One region of the Mesorhizobium sp. P2_A8 genome, then DNA from elsewhere that is predicted to be linked to it. Evidence: riboswitches for the same ligand, from Rfam matches in the RefSeq annotation. Region 1 holds a riboswitch; each other region holds the start of a gene.

Region 1 (5,141 bases):
CGCGTCCGTTTCTTTCATCGCCGGATGCGCCTTCAGGAAATCGAGCAGTTTCTTGTAGCCGCCGCCGTCCTGGTAGTCGAGCAGGATGAGGAATTGCGGGTTGCGAGAGGCCACCGTTTCCCAGTCCGTGTTGCCCCAGCTGGTGTCCATGTCGGCCATGATGTTGTCACCGCCAGCGGCAGTGATCATGGCGCTGGGGATGGCGAACTTGCCCGCGGTAAAGGGTTTGTCCTCGCCGGAATCATAGAGGAACACCCGCGTGCCCTTGCGGTCGCCGACCTTGGCGGTGATGTCGGCGAGCTGCGTCTTCCAGCCCGAAACGAGCTTTTGCGCCTCAGCCTCCTTGCCAAAAATCTTGCCCAGCTTTTCGACGTCGCCATAGAGCAGGTCCATCGAGGCGGCAGGGCGGTTCTTGTCGAGATGGACGCAGCTTTCCGTCAGAACCAGCGTCTTGATGCCATGCGGGGCAAGCGTGTCGGGCGTCACTTCGCCGCCCGGCTTCATGCCGTAGTACCAGCCGGCGAAGAAGAAATCGGGCTCGACCGCGACGAGGTTTTCAAGCGTCGGATATTTGGGGGCGAGTTCAGGGATCGAGCCCTGCTCGGCCTTGAATTCGGGACCGACCTTGTACCATCCGGTGATGCCGGTCAGGCCGACGATCGACGGCTGCAGTTTCAGCGCAAAAGTCATCTCGGCCATGTTGAGGTCATGGATGACGGCACGCTTCGGCGGCGCGTCGAAGGTCAGCGGTTTGCCGCAGCTGTCGACGGTCACAGGGAAGGCGAAGGCTGTCGAGGCCAGCAGCGAGAAGACAAGCGAAAAGGCGAGGCGTTTCAAGGTAAGTGCTCCTTTGTTGAACAGGGATTGGGCGGAACGGCTTCGATCAGGATGGCGGCGCGGCGCGGTTCGGCACCTCGAACACCGTCAGTTCGCGGTCTTCGGTCGGATGGCGCAGACGAAAGACGTCGACGCCGAAAATCTCGCGGATCAGCTGTTGGGTCAGCGCTTCGCGCGGCGCGGCGAACGCTTGCAGGCGGGCATTGTTCATCACCGCGACCCTGGTGGCGAAGGGGGCCACCAGGGCCAGATCGTGCAGCACCGCGATCACCGTCATGCCGAAGCCGGCCACGAGTTCGAGCAGTTCGCCACGGGCGCGCGGGTCGAGGTGGTTGGTGGGCTCGTCGAGGAACAGAATTTTTGGCTCCTGCGCGATGGCGCGCGCCAGCTGGGCGCGCTGGCGCTCGCCCCCCGACAGCGAGCCGATGGTGCGGCCAAGCAGCGGCAGCAGGCCGGTCCGGCGCAGCGCGTCGACGACAATGTCGCGTTCGTCGCTCCTGCGCCTCAGCCCGGCGTGCGGAACCCGGCCAAGCTCGACATAGTCGATCACCGCCAGCCGCGGATCGGGCTGGTCGGTCTGGCCGACCACGGCGATATGCAGTGCCCGCTCGGCGGCCGAAATCCTGTCCAGCCGGCGCCCGCCAAGCTTCACCTCGCCGGAACTTGGCCGCAGCATGCCCGACAGCATGCGCAGCAGCGTCGTCTTGCCGGCGCCGTTGGGGCCGATGATGGCGAGGCGATCGCTCGCGGCCACCGACAGGCTGACCGCATGGACCAGATCCCGGCCATTCGCCATGGCACTGAGGTCACGCGCTTCGAGAACCGGCGCTGTCATCGGCTGTTTCCCGCCGGATTCTCCGGACCCGGGATGCGGGCCAGCGTCTTGCCGGCCAATCCCGCCGGGCGCTGTCCCGAATTGCACCAGCCATCGGCGAGCGAAGCATAGAGCTTGGCGAATCGCACGAGATCGCCGACATCGGCCTGCGCATCGATGGAGCCGAAGAGATAGGCAGCCTTGCCCGATGCCTGGAAGGCAACCGTCAAGGGCCGTGCACAGCCGGCCATGCAAGACACGCCCTCGACCGTGAAGCCATGCGCCACGGCGGGTTCATGGTGGGCCGAGAGCCGGGAACGCAAATCGGAGCACAAATTTTCACCCGACCTGATCCCTGTCGGGACGTCGCGGCAAAGCGTGCAGACAATAATGCGGTGAATACGATCTGTAGCGCCGTCCAACTTTCCGTCTTTCTCGATTGGCGACGGAAGGATGTTGGCGTATCGGCCGACAAGACCGACGTCCACGTCTCCTCCCGGCACACCCCGTCCGGTCAACTCATGCTGATGGCAGGTCTCCTGGCTCGCGGGTCGTTGCGCCATCCTGCCTTCCCAGCCTTGCCGGCCAGTGGCATTTACGGATTTTGCTCGCCGCTTACAGTTGCGGGGGCAGCCACGGCCTCGACCCTTTGGGATCTCACCGTGTTCCCTTTTCACCCCTTGCCTTGCGGCCAGGGGACCATCACCGGGCCAGCGTAGATTTCCATCGATCGCATCGCAACGGTTTTTTGCGACGTCGCGGCTCCATCCAAATGTAATAACATTACGTTTGAAGCGATATTCCGCGACGATGTCAACTCCACTTGTGCGCAACACGGCGGCGGCAGGTGGCAGCTGCTCGAAATGGGCTCGCCACCGGAGGTAGAAGGTGGCCGGGGGGCCGAGCGAGTTGGCACTACGGTTGCCGAGGGCGAGAACCTTGACGGCGCAAGCGGCGGCAGTCTGTAGTCGCGGCAGGCTCGGCCGACAGAGGAGGTGCCATATGGAAAAGATCATCCTGGACTGCGACCCAGGGCATGATGACGCTATCGCCATCCTGCTGGCGGCAGGCAATCCGAAGATCGATCTCCTCGGTATCACCACGGTTTCGGGCAACCACAATGTCGAGAACACCACGCGCAATGCGCTTTCCGTATGCACCGCCTATGGCATCAAGGTACCGGTGGCGAAGGGCTCTCCCGGCCCGCTCCTCATCGATCAGGTGCTGGCCGTCGAGATCCACGGCGAGACCGGGCTCGACGGCCCCGTACTGCCGCCCGCCTCGTTCGAGCTCGACAAGCGGCACGCCGTCGACTTCATCATCGACACCGTCATGGCGCATGAGCCGAAGACGATCACGCTGGTGCCGGTCGGTCCCTACACCAACATCGCGCTTGCCGTGCGCAAGGATCCGCGCATCGTCGAGCGGGTGAAATCGGTCATCGCAATGGGCGGCAGTTTTACCAGGGGCAACATCACGCCCGCGGCGGAGTTCAACGTCTATGCCGACCCGGAAGCAGCCTCCGTGGTGTTCCGGGCCAACTGGGACGTCACCATGGTGGGGCTCGACCTGACGCATCAAGCGCTCGCCACCACGGGGCTTCAGGACCGGGTGCGCGCGGTAGGCGGCCCGATCGCCAAGTTCATCCTCGATATCTGGGAGTTCATCGCGACGACGCATGGTGGCCTCCTGCAGATCGAGTATCCCGCCGTGCATGACGCATGCTGCGTCGCGGCCATGATCGACCCGACCGTCTTCACCACCGAGAAGGCCGATATCCGCGTCGAGCTTGCCGGCCGGTGGACCAAAGGCATGACGGTCTGCAATTTCGAGAAGATGGGCGGCATGCACCATTTCGGCGGCACGGCGAGCGAGCAGGTCGACTTCCGCCACACCGTGGCGATGAAGCTCGACCATCAAAAATTCTGCGATTTGATAGTGGATGCGCTGGAGCGTCTAACCAAGAACAAGGCGTGACCCGCACCTTCGCGACGATACGGTAGGCAGCAAGAGACACCTGGGCGTGCCTCGGGCCAATCGGCGGGAAGGTAGGTCACACGGCCACTTGCGCTACGCGTGCCAACGATGTCTGCTTTGAGGAAGCGGTAAAACTGATCTCTGCAACTGTCATGAGGCGCGAAGCAGCCATTCCTTGCAGGATTAGTGCCCCAGAACACAACAAGGCCCCGCGGGGGGCCTTGTCATATCCAACCTTGGTGGCTGGCTCCCTCACTTCCCCATCATCTGCTTGGCATTTTCCGCCGTGATCGCCGTCGTCTCCACTGTCACTGTCGGCTCCACCGAAGTGGCGCAATCGAGCAGAATCTTCTTCGACATCTCGATCGCTTCCTTGGCACCGGTCGGATAGGTGAAGGTCGCCGCCCAGTCGCCTTTCGCTACCGCTTCGATGCCGCCGGCAGGTCCCGGCAAGCCATCGGTGCCGATGATCTTGACGTCCTTGCCGGCACCTTTGGCGGCAAGCAGCGCGCCGGCCGCCATCATGTCGTTGCTGGCATAAAGCACCTTGATGTCGGGATGCGCCTGCAGCATGGCCGAGAAGGCGGTCTGGGCTTTGTCCGGCACCCAGTCGGCGGCCTGCTCGGCCACGATCTGGATCTTGGCATTCTCCTTGACGCCGTCCTTGAAGCCGTTAAGCCGCTCGACCGCGGGCGTCGAACTCGGCAATCCCTGGAGCACCGCTGCTTCGCCGCCGTCGGGCAGCAAGGTCTTGGCGGTATACTTGCCCGCCTCGAGCGCGATCTTGTAATTGTCGCCGCCGATGAAGGCGGTGTACTCCTTGCCCGGATCGCCGACCGTCTTGCGATCGAGTTCGATGACCGGGATGCCGGCATCCATGGCGCGTTTGACCGCCGGCGTCAGCGGTGCCGCCTCGAAGGGCGAGATCAGCAGGATGTCGACCTTCTGGGTGATGAAATTGTCGACCTGCGAGGTCTGCGTGTTGACGTTGCCGGCGCCGTCGGCGATCTGCAGCGTGAAGCCCGGAACTTCCTTGGCCGCCGCCTCCAGCTCCTCGTTGACGTGCTGACGATAGGGTTCGGCATTGTTCGCCTGCGAAAAGCCGATGATGAACTGGCCGTCCTTGGCGCAGGCCTTGACCATCGGGTCGGCAGCCTGTGCGGCTCCCGCGATGCACAGGCCAGCGCCTGCCAGAAGCGCGACTTTCAGGGCACGCCTTTGTCTTGTGGTTTCCATACTCACTCTCCTCCTCGTCGGGCCGGGGGCCAGACCTTGGTTGACTTCCACTTGCTGCCGCATTCCTCCTAACGACCCAAACCCTCGCGGCGGCGAACGAGGGATTGAAGCACTGCCGCCAGCACAATGATCGCAGCGGTCGCGAGCAGCTGCATGGCGGGGGTGATGTTGTTGAGCTGAAGGATGTTGGCGAGTGCGCCCAGCATAATGGTGCCGGCGACCGTGCCAACCATCGAGCCGGCGCCGCCGAACAGGCTGGTGCCACCGATGACCACGG
Region 2 (5,141 bases), on a different contig from region 1:
GAAAGGCTGAGGTGCGTTGGGGAAAAGCACCCTCGCCCGACCTAGACTTCCACCATGGTCCACCGCCGCCCCATCAAGAAGCTTCATGTCAGTCCTGATCGCTTTCCTGTCATTGGCCGTCGAATTCGTCCTGGGCTATCCGGACTGGCTGTTTCGCGCCATCGGCCATCCGGTGACGTGGTTCGGCAGGCTGATATCCTTTCTCGAACGCAGGCTCAACCGCGCCACTGATCCCGACGCACTGCGTCGCAAGCGCGGTGCTCAGGCGCTGCTGGTCATCGTGCTGGTGCCGGCGGCGATCGGGCTCGGCGTGCAGGTCCTGCTCTGGTTCATTCCCATGGGATTGATCATTGCCGCTCTCTTGGCGACATCGCTTCTGTCGCAGAAGAGCCTTTACGAGCATGTCGAGGCTGTGGCGGACTCACTCGACACCGGTGGCCTCGCTCTGGGCCGTGTTGCCGTCTCGCGAATCGTCGGCCGCGATCCGGAAACGCTGGACACGGCCGGTGTCTGCCGCGCGGCGATCGAGAGCCTGGCCGAAAATTTTTCTGACGGCATCGTTGCCCCCACCTTCTGGACCGGCGTCGGCGGACTTGCCGGCGGCGCCGCTTACAAGGCCGCCAACACCGCCGATTCGATGATCGGCCACCGCACCCCGCGCCACGAGGCCTTCGGCTGGGCGGCGGCGCGCTTCGACGATTGGATCAACCTGCCGGCATCGCGGCTGACGGCGCTGCTGATCGTGCTGGCTGCATTCCTGGTCAAAGGCGCAGATGCGAAAAATGCCTGGCACGCGGTGTGGCGCGACGCGACAAAACACCGCTCGCCCAATGCCGGCTGGCCGGAAGCGGCGATGGCCGGCGCGCTCGGCCTGGCGCTCGCCGGACCACGCAGCTACGGCGGCGTGCTGGTCGACGACGTCTTCATGGGCGAAGGCGGCCGGCGCGAAGCCGACAGCATCGACATAAGGCAGGCGCTGAAACTCTACCGCGTCGCCGACTATCTGCTGATCGCGCTGTTCGGTTTGGTCTCGGTCGTCGTCATTGTGGTGTGACGCATCGAGGCGCCGTTCAGAACTCGATCCCCTGCTGCGCTTTCACGCCCGCGGAAAAATGGTGCTTGGTCACGCCCATTTCGGTGACAAGATCGGCCGCCTCAACCAATGCCGGTTTGGCGTTGCGGCCGGTGACCACGATATGCAGGCCCTCCCGTCGTGCTTTCAGCGCGGCAACCACTTTGTCGAGTTCGAGATAATCGTAGCGCAGCGCGATGTTCAGTTCGTCGAGCACCAGCAGGCTGATCGACCGATCGGCCATCAGCTCGAGCACTTTGGCCCATGCGGCTTCGGCCGCGGCAATGTCGCGCTTCAGATCCTGTGTCTCCCAGGTGAACCCCTCGCCCATCGCGTGCCAGACGACGCGGTCGCCAAAGGCGGCGAAGGCATCTTTCTCGCCGGTGTGCCACTTGCCCTTGATGAACTGGACGACGCCGACACGCTTGCCGTAGCCGAGCATCCGCAGCGCCAGGCCGAAGGCGGCGGTGGTCTTGCCCTTGCCCGGCCCGGTGTTGACGATCAGCAGCCCCTTCTCGACCGTCTTGCTCGCCACCTCGGCGTCCTGCACCGCCTTGCGCTTGGCCATCTTGGCGCGGTGGCGTTCCTCGTCCCGGTCTTCGATGGGCTTGTCGTCGGTATCGGTCATCTCATTTCACCTTGAGTGGCAGCCCCGCCACCATCAGCAGCACCGTATCGGCGACAGCGGCCACCTGCTGGTTGAGCCGGCCGGCGGCATCGCGAAAGCGGCGCGCCAGTGCGTTGTCCGGCACGATGCCTTGGCCGACTTCATTGGATACCACGAACCAGGACCCGCGCGGCCGCGACAGCACTTCAGCCAGCCGACGGTATTCCAGATCGAGGTCGTGTTCGGCCAGCATATGATTGGTCAGCCACAGTGTCAGGCAGTCGACAAGCACCGGCTGATTGTCCGGCAGGGCCTCAAGCGCGCCTGCGAGATCGAGCGGTGCGTCGATGGTCGTCCACCCTTCACCGCGCCGCGAGCGGTGCAACGCGATGCGCTCACGCATCTCGTCATCATAGGCTTGCGCCGTGGCGATATAGGCCCACGGCGGCGGCAAGGTCGTCGCCAGGGTTTCGGCATGCGCGCTCTTGCCGGAGCGCGCACCACCGATGATGAAGGTCAGCTTGCTGCGATCAGGCAAAGCTGTCGCGCAGGCTGGTCGCGGTACCGGTGAAGCGGCCGCGCACCACGCCGACGACCGCGCCGAGAACCAGCCAGAACACCAGATTGGTCACCGTCACCGCCACCACAAACTGATGATGCAGACCCTCCGGGATCGGGGTCTCGAAACTGTCGGGCTGCGGTGCGCCGACAATATGCGGCGCAATGATCAGCAACACGGCCAGGATCACAAGCGGCAGCGACTTGCGGAACGCGATCAGGCCGATACCCGCCGCGGTCGCCGCCACGGTTGCCCACCACCAGATCTGGCGCTGCGTGAGATCGGCAGCCGGCATCGCCGGCAATTCCGGCGGCAGGCCGAGGCCGGGCGCCAGCGTGAACACGGCAAAGCCGGCCAGGCCCCAGAACACCCCCTGGCGCCAGTTGCCGATGCCGCCGGCGAATTCGGAAACCGCGACCAGGATCAGTGCGAAACCGAGGCCAGTGACGATATTGGCAACCACGCTGAAGGCGAAACGCTCGAAACCGTCGGCCGGTGCCCAGCCTTCGTCTTCCGCTGCCGGAGCGACTGCTTCCGCCGGCGCCGGGGCGGCAGAGCTCATGGCGTTCCCCGCCGGGGCGGCTGTGCTCATGGCATTGGTATCCGTTGCGGCCGGAGCGGCATGGTCATGGTGATGGCCGCCGCCGGCCTGCTCGTAGACTTCCGCCTTGAGGATCAGCGGCACGGTGGCAAAGGCCTGCATGCAGGCGAGAACGACGCCAGCCACGAGCCCTGCGATCGCCGCGATGAACACGACGTTGCGAAACAGGTTCATGATGTCAAATCCTCGTCAGTGGCAGGGAAACGCCATCGAATGGCGATAGTCGTGAGCCGCATTGTGGACCGCATCGATATGCGAGAAGCCGACAAAACCGACAACGAAGATGCCAAGCAGCGCCACGAGCGCAAGCTGCATGAAGCGCGACTGCGAGGAGACGGAGGCGCCGAGGGAGACGGAAGCGGTAGTCATGTCTTGTCCTTTCGCCCTCCACCCGAGGGCATAGAAGTCAGTTTCCTGTCGCCGGCAGGTCTCCTGGCTCGCGGATCAGCGCCCTTCCCCACCTTCCCGAAGAAAACCTTCAGTGGCATATGGAGAGGACTACCGCACACAGTTGCGGGGGCAGCCACGGCGTTGGGCAAGACATTCGCCCGCACCGCATTCCCTCTTGGCTCCAAACGGAACCGACGACAGCGCGACTATAGGGAAAATCGCCGCGACCGGCAAACCAAATTCCGACAATGCATGTCGCCGAAAGTGCGGAGCGGTTTTGGGATCACGACATGCATGATGCAAGAATGCATTGTCGCCGAAAGTGCACAAATCGGGCACGGGCCCAACAATTGACAATTCCCGTGGCCGGGTGTCGGCTAGCAACTCTAGAGGAAGCCAGCCATGCAGCCCATTGCCAGCGACCGCGATCCCTACAACGGCTTGACGCGGGCCGAACCGACGCTGCCGTCCTCCGCCTATTGGGACATCGATGCCTATCAGCGCGACCTCGACGCCATTTGGTACAGAAGCTGGCTGCTCGTCTGCCGCGAGGCAGACCTTGCGCAGCCGCTTTGCTTCCGCACCTTTCGCGTCGGCACGCAGGAAATCGTCGTGCTGCGTGACGAGACCGGCGAACTGCGCGCCTTCCACAACACTTGCCGCCATCGCGGTTCGCAGCTTTGCCAGGAGAGCGAAGGCCGGCTGAAGGCGCGGCTGATCACCTGCCCCTATCACGCCTGGTCCTATTCGCTGCGCGGCGATCTCGTGCGCGTTCCGTCGAAATCGCTGCCGGACGGTTTCGACAAGGCCGATCACCCGCTTTATCGCGTGGCACTCTCGGTGTGGCGCGGTTTTGTCTTCGTCAATCTCTCCGAAGACGCCGCCGGCTCGGCGGAATCCTCCTTCGATCCGGCGTCCGGCGGTCTCGCCAACTGGCCGCTGGAAACGCTGGTGACCGGCCATGCGTTGCGCAAGGTGATGAACTGCAACTGGAAGATCTTTTGGGAAAACTTCAACGAGTGCCTGCATTGTCCGGGCGTCCACAAGGATCTGTCGCGGCTGGTGCCGATCTATGGCCGCGGCCTGATGGACCGGCACGACGATCCCGATTGGGCTCGCCACGCCGATAATGACGCACCGGAGTTTTCCGGCGGCCTGCGCGCCGGCGCCGAGACCTGGTCGCGCGACGGCCAGGCGCACGGGCCGGTCTTTGCCGGCCTGACACCTGCCGAGCGCGCCGCCGGCCAGACCTACGCCACCAACCTGCCGTCGATGTTCGTCGTAGGGCATGTCGACTATGTCAGGACCGTACGGCTGGTGCCGCTCGGCCCCGAGCAGACCGAGCTTGTCGCCGAATGGCTGTTTGTGCCCGAAGCACTTGATGCAGCCGATATCGACAACATCGTCGCCTTCGGCAAACAGGTGCTGGAGGAGGATGCGGCGATCTGCGAGGTCAACCAGAAAGGCCTGCGCTCGACGCGCCACGAAGCCGGTGTGCTGATGCCCGAGGAATATGATCTGCACCGCTTCCACAACTGGGTCCGCGAGCGGCACGCAGCCGTGCCCTCCAAGCCTTGAAGATCACAGCGATTTCGGCAGATACCGCCAGGTCACGAAGCCGCAGATCGCCGCCAGCAGGCCGAGCATGACGAACACCGAGCCCAGCCCGAAGAACGCCAGCACGACCGAATAGACCAGCGGCGGCGTCAGTTCGGAAAAGTCGAGATAGGTGCGGTAGACCGCCGCCATCTGCGACCTTTCATAAGATCGCACCGAGCGCATGAACGCGGTCGAGCCCAGAGCGTCGAGCGCAATGCTGAAGAAAGCGCCGCAGAGCAGGAAGGCACCGGTGAGCAGCGGCACGGTTTCGCCGACCGCACCCGCCGCCAGCAGCATGGCCGACATGGCGAAA
Region 3 (5,141 bases), on a different contig from region 1:
ACTATCAGGACCATATCTACGACAAGAGCCGCCCCGAGAACCTCGGCTTCCTCGAACGCTTCCGCGCCTTGCTCGATGAATATCCGGCAACCGCCGCGGTCGGCGAAGTCGGCGATTCGCAGCGCGGGCTGGAAGTGGTGGCGGCCTATACGGCCGGCGGCAAGCGCGTGCACATGTGCTACTCGTTCGACTTCCTGGCACCGGAAAAGATCAGCGCGGCCAAGGTCCGCTCGGTGCTGGAATCCTTCGGCAAGGTCGCCAGCGACGGCTGGTCGTGCTGGGCCTTTTCCAATCATGACGTGATGCGCCCGGCCTCGCGCTGGGCTGCTGGCGAAGCCGATCCGACCGCCTATCTCAAGGTCATCTCGGCGCTGCTGATGTCCTTGCGCGGCTCTGTCTGCATCTATCAGGGCGAGGAGCTTGGCCTCGGCGAAGCCGACCTTCGCTTCGAGGATCTGCAGGACCCCTACGGCATCCGCTTCTGGCCGGAATTCAAGGGCCGTGACGGCTGCCGCACGCCGATGGTGTGGGACGGCAGCGCCACGAATGGCGGCTTCTCCTCGGCAAAGCCCTGGCTGCCGGTGCCGGCCAAGCATCTGTCGCAAGCGGTCAATGTCCAGCAGGGCAACGAGACCTCGCTGCTCGAGCACTACCGGCGCTTTCTCACCTTCCGCCGCGCACATCCGGCGCTGGCCAAGGGCGACATCACATTCATCGAAAGTGCGGGCGACACGGTCGCCTTCACACGCCGCGCAGGCAACGAACAGATCGTCTGCGTCTTCAATCTGGGAGCTGAGCCAGCCAAGGTTGACCTAGGCAACCGATCGCTGCAACCTTTGCCCGGGCACGGATTTTCGGGGCAGGCGAGCACCGGTTCCGTACAGCTTGGCGGCTACGGCGCCTGGTTCGGACGCATCGACTGAATTTCAAATCACTTGAATTTCAAATTTCTGGGAGGAAACCAATGGCCGATGTCACGCTAAGACAAGTGAAGAAGTCCTACGGCAATCTGAACATTCTCCACGGCATCGACCTCGACATAAAGTCGGGCGAGTTCATCGTCTTTGTCGGCCCGTCGGGCTGCGGCAAGTCGACTTTGCTGAGGTCGATCGCCGGGCTCGAGGAAATCACCTCCGGCGAACTCAAGATCGCCGGCGAGGTCGTGAACGACGTGCCGCCATCGAAGCGCGGCATCGCCATGGTGTTCCAGTCCTACGCGCTCTACCCGCACATGACCGTCTACGACAACATGGCGTTCTCGATGAAGATCGGCAAAGAGAACAAGGCCGAGATCGACCGCCGCGTGAAGCAGGCGGCCGAAATCCTACAGCTGACCAAATATCTCGACCGCCTGCCCAAGGCGATGTCGGGCGGCCAGCGCCAACGCGTCGCCATCGGCCGCGCCATCGTGCGCAATCCGAAAGTGTTCCTGTTCGACGAGCCGTTGTCGAACCTTGACGCGGCGTTGCGCGTCGCCACCCGCATCGAGATCGCCAAGCTCAAGGAATCGATGCCCAACACGACCATGATCTACGTCACCCACGACCAGGTCGAGGCGATGACGCTGGCCGACCGCATCGTGGTGCTCAAGGAAGGCCATATCGAGCAGGTCGGCACCCCGATGGACCTCTACAAGAAGCCCGGCAATCTGTTCGTCGCCCAGTTCATCGGCTCGCCGGCCATGAACATCCTGCCGGCGACCATCGACAAGACCGGAAACCCGACCGTCGTCAGCCATGTCGGCGGCCGCAAGGCAACCGTACCGATCGCCACGCCGGCATCGGCAAACGGTGCCTCGGTGAGCTTCGGCGTCAGGCCAGAGGACCTGATGATCGCCAGCGGCGCGGACTATCTGTTCGAGGGAACGGTGGACTATGTCGAGCAGCTCGGCGAGGTCCAACTTGTCTATGTCGACATCGGCCGCGCCGACCTGCCGCTGGTGACCAAGATGCCAGGCAATGTCGAGGTCAAGCGCGGGGCGACGCTGCGGCTGAGCGCGGACGCCAGCGACCTTCACATCTTCGACGCGGACGGGCACTCCTTCTCGCTCCGTCAGCCGGAAGCAAAGGCGGCCTGAGGTCAGGAGGACGTCGGAGGCCACATGAAAAACGAAGAGCGGCGGGCACAGGCCCGCCGCTCTTTGTTTGCAGATCAGCTTCGGCTGTTAGTTAGCGGCCGAAGAGGTTCCGGTCGCTGCCCTGAGGGGCAGACTTCTGTACGTCGCCCGACGAGTTGAGCAACTTGTAAACGGGCGAATCGCTGTTGCGGATCGAGCCCGTATGCGAGGCGTCGACGTTGACGGTCGCCTGCTTGTTGATGTCGGTGCCGCCAACATTGTCGTTGCCGGCATAGGCGCTGCCAGCGGCAATCAGAAGAGCGGCGGCAGTAAGAACAATCTTTTTCATTTTTGATACTCCGGTATTTTCGAATTCGAGGCGGCAGGCTGACCCGCCGCCTCGCCGTCGGATGCTAGTTTCGGATGTCAGTTGTTGCCGAACAGGTTGCGATCGCTGCCATGGGTGACAGGCGTCTGCGCAGCCGGCTCGGACTTCTTGGTTGAAGCCGTGTACGAGCTGTCGACCGAGGCGGCAGGCTGATTGGCGCCCTTGGAGCCAAAGTTGTCGCTTCCGGCGAAAGCGCTGCCGGAAATGGCCAGAACGGCGGCGGCAGCAATAAGGATCTTGTTCATTTTAGCTCTCCTGAATTTCTGGATTTTGCCAGGGCGGCGGGCGAGCCCGCCGCCTTCTGGGAATCGGCGTTAGTGGCCGAAGAGATTGCGGTCGCTACCCTGGACAGGCGTCTGAGCAGCCGGTTCCGGCTTCTTGATCGAAGCGGTCTGCGAGCTGTCGACAGCAGTGGCTACCGGGGCGTTCGAACCATAGTGGTCGCTACCGTTAGCAAAGGCGCTGCCGGAAATGGCCAGAACGGCGGCGGCAGTGAGAATGATCTTTTTCATTTTAGGTACTCCAGTATTTTTCCCGTCCGTCTAGCGGCGTGTCTTGGGATGAAATCGCGTCGTTCGGACCGCCCCGATGTGGGAAAGCCATCCAGCCATTTCCAATCACGAAGTTGTTCCGCGTGGACCAAGAATCTGCCACTTGAAATTGTGCCAAGAGCATCCACACCAGTTGTTTTTCTTTGTGATATCAAATAGTTATGTAAAATCGGCACCCCGATCACCAACTGTGTCGGAGGCCCAGCGTTCACACCGTCCTGCACGCACCGTCAACAGAAACGAACCGTTCGGTTCGATTTTAGAAGTTGCTAATAGTCACTTTTCGAAACCGTTAACCTTTCTTAGGCCCCGGCAAGGGGTCGGATTCGAGGAGATTGCAGCCGGCGATGGCTGCCTAGGAGATCGGGTTTCGGCTCCGCAATAGCCGGCCGGAGCGTTTCGCATGCGTGTCGCGCCGCATGGATACGATGTCGTTTTCATGCCGATGGCGCGCCCGCGATCGTGATTAGATCATGTCATCTCAGGTGCCGCTTCGTGACGACGAAGCGGAGAATTGGGAAGCCGGTCAGAATCCGGCGCTGCCCCCGCAACGGTGGTGGAGTTCAAGTCGCAACGGGAGACCACTGGGCAAACGCCTGGGAAGGTGTCGCGACCGTCCGCAAGGACACTCCAGAGCCCGGAAACCAGCCCGAGATATTTGAACTCGACTGATCGCGGTGGGCGGTCAAGAGGTGGATAGTGCATGTCCGGCGCTTCGCCGGTCTGCGTCCGATCCTTCCTCCATCACCACCAGTTCAGTCCTTGGCTATGAGGACAGGACATGGACGCGCGCAACGATATGCTGAGGCTGCTGCAGAGCCGCAGGAACGGCTTCTCGCTCGAGCAGCCCTTTTACACCGATCCGGACTATTTCAAGCTCGACATGGAGCTGATCTGGTATCGCGACTGGCTGTTCATCGGCCATGATTGCGAGCTGCCCAAGCCGGGCAGCTACATTACCGCGCAGATCGGCGATTATCCGGTCGTCCTTGTCCGCGACCAGAAGGGCAATATCAACGCCTTTCACAATTCCTGCCGCCATCGCGGCAGCCGAGTCTGCAATTCAGACAAGGGCACGGCGGCAAAGCTGGTCTGCCCCTATCACCAGTGGACCTATGAGCTGGACGGAAGGCTGTTGTTTGCCCGACAGATGGCGGACGGGTTCGACAAGAGCCAGTTCGGCCTGAAGCCCATCGCCTGTGAAAGTGTCGGCGGCTACATCTTCATCTGCCTGGGCAAGGAGCCGGCGGATTTCGCACCGATGCGGGCTATGATCGAGCCCTACCTTTTGCCGCACCGGCTGCGCGAGGCCAAGGTGGCGTTCGAGTCGACCATTGTCGAGAAGGGCAACTGGAAGCTGGTCTGGGAAAACAACCGCGAGTGCTACCATTGCGCCGGCAATCACCCGGAGCTTTGCAAAACTTTCCCGGAGGCACCGACGGTGACCGGCGTGCAGGGGGCCGACAGCGACCCGGAAATGCTTGCGCACTGGGCGAAATGCGAAGCGGCCGGCCTGCCGAGCAAATTCCGCATCGATGCGGCCGGACAGTACCGCGCCACCCGCGCGCCGCTGCTGCGCGACGCCATCAGCTACACCATGAACGGCAAGCGGGCGGTGAAGAAGAACCTCTCCGACACCGTCTCCGCCGACCGGATCGGCACCTTGATGCACTATCACTATCCGACGACATGGAACCACATCCTCATCGACCACGCGGTGACGTTTCGCGTGCTGCCGATCAGCGCCACGGAAACGGCGGTGACGACCAAATGGCTCGTCCACAAGGATGCGGTCGAAGGCGTCGACTACGATCTCGCCGAACTCACCCATGTCTGGACCGAGACCAACGACCAGGACCGCCACATCGTCGAGGAAAACGCCTTCGGCATCCTATCGCCCGCCTACGAGCCAGGCCCCTATTCGGAGCTGCATGAGGGCGGCGTGATCCAGTTCGTCGAATGGTACGCGTCGTTCATCGGTCCGCGGCTTGCCGAAGGCGGCCGGCCGGCGCTGCGCAGCGTTGCCTAGTGCATGTCGCTCAAAAATGGCCCCCGGTTTTGAGACAACGACATGCAAGGAAACAAGACCTGAAGCGCGTCGCATGAACCCGTTTCGACGCGACGCGCCTTGGTGCATGTCGCCCAA
Region 4 (5,141 bases), on a different contig from region 1:
GATCGTGCCGGTGCGGCGGATCTTCTTCTGTAGGAGAAGAATGCCGTAAAGCAGCGCTTCGGCGCTCGGCGGACAGCCGGGCACATAGATGTCGACCGGCACGACGCGGTCGCAGCCGCGCACCACCGAATAGGAATAGTGGTAGTAGCCGCCGCCATTGGCGCAGGAGCCCATCGAGATGACGTAGCGCGGCTCCGGCATCTGGTCGTAGACCTTGCGCAGCGCAGGCGCCATCTTGTTGGTCAGCGTGCCGGCGACGATCATGATGTCGGACTGGCGCGGAGACGCGCGCGGCGCAACACCGAACCGCTCCGAGTCGTAGCGCGGCATCGAGGTGTGGATCATCTCGACCGCGCAGCAGGCGAGACCGAACGTCATGAACATCAACGAACCGCTGCGCGCCCAGGTGATCAGCGCTTCCGTCGAGGTGACGAGAAAGCCCTTGTCCGCCAGTTCGTTGTTGATCTCGAGGAAGAAAGGATCATCCGCCCCGACCGGCCTGCCGGTGTTGGGATCGATCAGGCCCTTGGGCTTCGGCGCGACGAGCGTTCCGGAACTGTCGTTCAATCCCATTCCAGCGCTCCTTTTTTCCATTCATAGGCAAAGCCGATGGTCAGCACCGCCAAGAAGACCATCATCGACCAGAAGCCGAGCATGCCGATCTTCGAGAACGATACAGCCCACGGAAACAGGAAGGCCACTTCCAGATCGAAGATGATGAACAGGATCGACACCAGGTAGAAACGGATGTCGAACTTCATGCGGGCGTCGTCGAACGAGTTGAAACCGCACTCGTAGGCGGAAAGCTTTTCCGGGTCGGGGTTGCGGTAGGCCACCAGGAACGGCGCCACAAGCAACGCCAGGCCGACGACCAGCGCCACGCCGATGAACAGGACGATGGGCAGATACGAACTCAAAAGTGCGGTCATGCAGCAGCTTTCCGTTGGCGGCCAATCCACTCTGATTACAGCAACGAACCCTAATGCGGAAGCGTGACAGTTTAACCGCTGAACCGTTTTAAGTGCCTATGCTGCAACGCGGCGAGGGTTAGCGCAGCGCTTTCGGCGAAGCAAGTCAAACCTTGTTCAAAAGACGGTGCTGGACGGCACATCGGGAGAAACTGGTCCGTTCCGCTCCTGTTTGATTTCCTTCACTTTTTACTCCACTTTTCTCTCCTGACATGGATCCCGCCAAAACCCTGCTAGCATGACGCGGAATCACTGGCTCCTTTTGCTCGAAAATCATCAGAGTCCCGTCTCCCATGAAGGAAAAAATCTCGCTCGCCATGGCTCGCCGCATCGCGCTAGCGGCTCAGGGGTTCAATGACACCCGCCCCACCGGCACGCCTGACCGCCGTCACTTCGCCCGCGTGCTCGCCCGCACCGGCCTCTTGCAGATCGATTCCGTCAGCGCCGTGGTGCGGGCTCACTATATGCCGCTCTATTCGCGCCTCGGCCCCTACCCGCTCGCTTTGCTCGACAACGCCGCCGTGACGCGCAAGCGCACGGTGTTCGAATACTGGGCCCACGAAGCCTCTTATCTCCCGGTCGAGACATACCCGCTGATGCGCTGGCGCATGCAGCGGGCCGAGCGCGGCGACGAGATGTATGGCGGGCTGGCCAAGTGGGGCCGTGAACACGCCGCCTATGTCGAAGAGATCTATCGCCACGTCGTCGACCAGGGTCCGATCGCCGCCTCGGCGCTGGAAGGCCAGAAAGGCTCGGGCGGCTGGTGGGGCTGGAGCCATGCCAAGCATGCCTTCGAATGGCTGTTCTGGGCCGGCCGCATCACCACCGCGCACCGCCGCGGTTTCGAACGGTTTTACGATCTGCCGGAGCGCGTGCTGCCGCAGGCGATTCTGGCTCTGCCCACACCTGCCCCAGAAGATGCGCATCGTGAATTGCTGCGCATCTCAGCCCGCGCCCATGGCATCGCGACATCAGGCGATCTGCGGGACTATTTCCGCCTTTCTCCAGCCGATATGAAGGGCCGCCTCGAGGAACTGGTCGAGACCGGCGAACTTTTGCCCATGCGCGTCGAAGGTTGGGACAAGCCGGCTTACCTCCATAAGGACGCCCGTTTGCCACGCCGGATCGAGGCTCGTGCCTTGCTGGCGCCCTTCGACCCGGTCGTCTTCGAGCGGACGCGCACCGAAAACCTGTTCAATTTCCGCTACCGCATCGAGATCTACACCCCCGCCGAAAAGCGACAATACGGCTATTACGTGCTGCCGTTCCTGCTCGGCGACCGCATCGTGGCGCGCGTCGATCTCAAGGCCGACCGTCCCGCCAGTGTCCTGCGCGTCCATGCCGCCTATGCCGAACCCGGCGCGCCGCCAGAAACCGCCGCCGAGCTCTTCGAGGAACTGAAGCAGATGCAGGGGTGGCTCGGCCTGGAGCGCATCGAAGTGACGCCGGCCGGCGATTTGGGCCTGGCGCTGCTGAATCAGTCAACAACAAAGGGCGCTCTTGACATCAGCCGTCGGCCGCAGACGTTTGAGTAGATTTGTCGGTCGAGGTTTGGCAATGGCATCGCAAGAGGTTCTCGACCTGATTCACGAAGCGTTGATTGCGCATGGTATCAGCGCCATCCGCGGGCAGCACGATGTCAGGCTTGAACTGGAGGACCTGCGCTTTGAGGCCGAGATTTTCGACAGGGAGCAAGGAGACACGTCTCACAGGCTTGTCCTCGAAATCTACGTCTTCTCGCCGTTGCTGGACACTCAGCAAGTCATCGAATCATTCGTTGGAATGGGCGACACACGACAACAAGCGATAGGCCAGGCGTTCGGAAAGTTCCTGATCGGTGTATTTCACGTTCTGATCGAGGGCCTTGCGGGCCATGTTTGCGAGAACATGCAAGCCGAAATCGAGTTCTGGCAGCGCAATGATGCCAGTTGGAAGGTGTACGGCGGACCTGTCATCAACCAGGCTGCGGTGGAATGTACGCTTAACCGGACATATCCGGCATTCTATGCCCAGCTGGAAAAACTGTTCACGGCTAGTGTTCCTCCCGGCAGTCATTTCGTCCGGATTTTCGTGGCGAGCTACGGCGGAGAACTTATGGGCAAGGAAGTTCTCCTGGACAATGAAACATGGCTGGAAGGCCAGGAGCTTCTCGTTGCTCAGGATTGGCACCACGGCGATGGATACCAGGCACTGCGCCAGGTCATCCTTGCGTTACCGGAAGACAGACCGGTTACGCTGAGCCGTTGGGCGCAGCTGGGTAAGAAAATCCTGCGGCTCTGAGCACAGCGGTTGGCGATCTCGCCCTCCCGCGTTGACACGCCTGCATACACAAGCCTAAATCCGGTCCAGACGGTCTCCTCTCTTCAAAGGGAGGAGCCAAGAGGGAATGCGGTGCGGGATGAAAAATCTCAAATCCGCGGCTGTCCCCGCAACTGTAAGCGAAGAGCCTGGGCCGAAAACCACTGGGATAACCCCGGGAAGGCGGCACCCAAGGCGATGACCCGCGAGCCAGGAGACCTGCCGTCTAGGACACAAAGTATCCGATCGCCTGGCGGGTTTTCCGGGCAAGGAGCCTGATTTGGAACGCGACAGCAGTTTTTCGGCTGAGACAGCGGATATTTTGTCCGGCAACGATGATGCCTTGACCGGCGTCACCGTCATCGTCTGCGCCTCCTGCCGTGACGAGACCGGCTCCGACGCCCACCCCCGCGCCGGCGAACTGCTGGCTGAGGACACGCGCCGCGCCGCATCGGACGAAAACATCCGCATCCGAACAGTCGAATGTCTCGGCAATTGCAAGCGCCGCCTTAGTGCCGCCATCCTGCGCGATGGCTGCTGGAGCTATGTCTTCGGCGACCTGACCGCGACCAGCGGCGCCGACCTCGTCTCTGGCGCAAAACTCTTCGCCACCTCGACCGACGGCCTCATTCCCTGGCGTGGCCGCCCCGATAGCCTGAAGCGTGGCCTCGTCGCCCGCATCCCTCCCCTCGACCTGTTGAAGGACTGATCATGACCGCTTCCGTCTCCCGCGTTCCCTGCACCGTCGTCACCGGCTTCCTCGGCGCCGGCAAGACGACGCTGATCCGCCATCTCCTGGAAAACGCCGGCGGCAAGCGGATCGCCATCATCGTCAATGAGTTCGGCGACATCGGCATCGACGGCGAGATCCTGAAGGGCTGCGGCATCGACACATGCCCCGAGGAAAACATCGTCGAACTGGCCAATGGCTGCATCTGCTGCACCGTTGCCGACGATTTCGTGCCGGCGCTCGACCAGATCCTGTCGCTGACGCCGAAGGTCGACCACATCCTGATCGAGACCTCCGGCCTCGCTCTGCCCAAACCGCTGGTCCAGGCTTTCCAGTGGCCGACGGTGAAGAGCCGCGTGACGGTCGATGGCGTCATCGCCGTCGTCGATGGACCGGCGCTGGCCGAAGGCCGTGTCGCCAACGACATGGACGCACTTCAGGCGCAGCGCGCGCAGGACACGACACTCGATCACGACGATCCGGTCGAGGAAGTGTTCGAGGATCAGATCGCTTGTGCCGACCTGATCATCCTGTCGAAGAGCGACCTGATGGATGCCGCCGGCTCGGCCCGCGCCAACGCCATCATCAACGAGCACATCGCTCGCGCCGTGAAGATCGTGCCGACGTCGCAGGGCAAGGTCGATCCGTCGGTGTTGCTCGGCCTTGGCCTTGCCGTCGAGGATGACATCGAAAACCGTAAGACCCATCACGACGACGAGCTCGACCACGAGCATGACGACTTCGACAGTTTTATTGTCGACATAGCCTCGATCGCCAACCCAGATGAGCTGGCAAAACGCGTCGCTACCGCCGCCGAGGAAGAAAACGTGCTGCGCGTGAAAGGCTTTGTCGAGGTCGGCGGCAAGCCGATGCGGCTCTTGCTGCAGGCTGTCGGACCGCGCGTCAATCATTACTACGACCGCGCCTGGACGGCGCAGGACGACCGCCGCTCGCGCCTCGTCGTCATCGGCCTGAAGGGGCTGAACCGCCCGGCGATCGAGCGTATACTCGCCGGCTGACGCACACCACGGACCGCGATGCACATCCTCACCACGACCTCCGCCTCGCTCGACGACCTCGCCGAGCCGGTCGATCTGCGGCAGACGCCGGCGGATATCGTGGCCCTGTCCTTCACCGACAGCGAT

Evidence for each region. A riboswitch is a leader RNA that binds a small molecule or an ion and turns the genes downstream of it on or off. The one in region 1 is predicted to bind cobalamin.
Region 2: linked by a shared signal. The riboswitch ahead of AC1D10_RS20160 (CbtB domain-containing protein) and the one ahead of AC1D10_RS24810 (DUF1636 family protein) in region 1 are both predicted to bind cobalamin.
Region 3: linked by a shared signal. The riboswitch ahead of AC1D10_RS00095 (aromatic ring-hydroxylating oxygenase subunit alpha) and the one ahead of AC1D10_RS24810 (DUF1636 family protein) in region 1 are both predicted to bind cobalamin.
Region 4: linked by a shared signal. The riboswitch ahead of AC1D10_RS19940 (DUF1636 family protein) and the one ahead of AC1D10_RS24810 (DUF1636 family protein) in region 1 are both predicted to bind cobalamin.

What each region holds. Positions count from the first base shown of each region.
Region 1 is NZ_JBFUDB010000008.1:399,302-404,442, reverse strand. It holds gene AC1D10_RS24820 (ABC transporter substrate-binding protein) at 1-837, opposite strand, end outside; gene AC1D10_RS24815 (ABC transporter ATP-binding protein) at 884-1,672, opposite strand; gene AC1D10_RS24810 (DUF1636 family protein) at 1,669-2,139, opposite strand; cobalamin riboswitch at 2,164-2,370, opposite strand; gene AC1D10_RS24805 (nucleoside hydrolase) at 2,654-3,628, shown strand; gene AC1D10_RS24800 (substrate-binding domain-containing protein) at 3,881-4,864, opposite strand; gene AC1D10_RS24795 (ABC transporter permease) at 4,933-5,141, opposite strand, start outside.
Region 2 is NZ_JBFUDB010000006.1:419,976-425,116, reverse strand. It holds gene cobD (threonine-phosphate decarboxylase CobD) at 1-87, opposite strand, end outside; gene cbiB (adenosylcobinamide-phosphate synthase CbiB) at 86-1,054, shown strand; gene cobO (cob(I)yrinic acid a,c-diamide adenosyltransferase) at 1,071-1,700, opposite strand; gene cobU (bifunctional adenosylcobinamide kinase/adenosylcobinamide-phosphate guanylyltransferase) at 1,702-2,217, opposite strand; gene AC1D10_RS20165 (CbtA family protein) at 2,210-3,013, opposite strand; gene AC1D10_RS20160 (CbtB domain-containing protein) at 3,029-3,208, opposite strand; cobalamin riboswitch at 3,245-3,440, opposite strand; gene AC1D10_RS20155 (aromatic ring-hydroxylating oxygenase subunit alpha) at 3,632-4,807, shown strand; gene AC1D10_RS20150 (MFS transporter) at 4,811-5,141, opposite strand, start outside.
Region 3 is NZ_JBFUDB010000001.1:14,320-19,460, forward strand. It holds gene bglA (beta-galactosidase BglA) at 1-923, shown strand, start outside; gene AC1D10_RS00075 (ABC transporter ATP-binding protein) at 965-2,077, shown strand; gene AC1D10_RS00080 (DUF680 domain-containing protein) at 2,169-2,405, opposite strand; gene AC1D10_RS00085 (DUF680 domain-containing protein) at 2,483-2,689, opposite strand; gene AC1D10_RS00090 (DUF680 domain-containing protein) at 2,759-2,956, opposite strand; cobalamin riboswitch at 3,462-3,662, shown strand; gene AC1D10_RS00095 (aromatic ring-hydroxylating oxygenase subunit alpha) at 3,777-5,024, shown strand.
Region 4 is NZ_JBFUDB010000006.1:374,225-379,365, reverse strand. It holds gene AC1D10_RS19960 (NuoB/complex I 20 kDa subunit family protein) at 1-573, opposite strand, end outside; gene AC1D10_RS19955 (NADH-quinone oxidoreductase subunit A) at 564-929, opposite strand; gene AC1D10_RS19950 (winged helix-turn-helix domain-containing protein) at 1,262-2,503, shown strand; gene AC1D10_RS19945 (DUF6348 family protein) at 2,526-3,248, shown strand; cobalamin riboswitch at 3,302-3,507, shown strand; gene AC1D10_RS19940 (DUF1636 family protein) at 3,547-3,975, shown strand; gene cobW (cobalamin biosynthesis protein CobW) at 3,978-5,015, shown strand; gene cobN (cobaltochelatase subunit CobN) at 5,034-5,141, shown strand, end outside.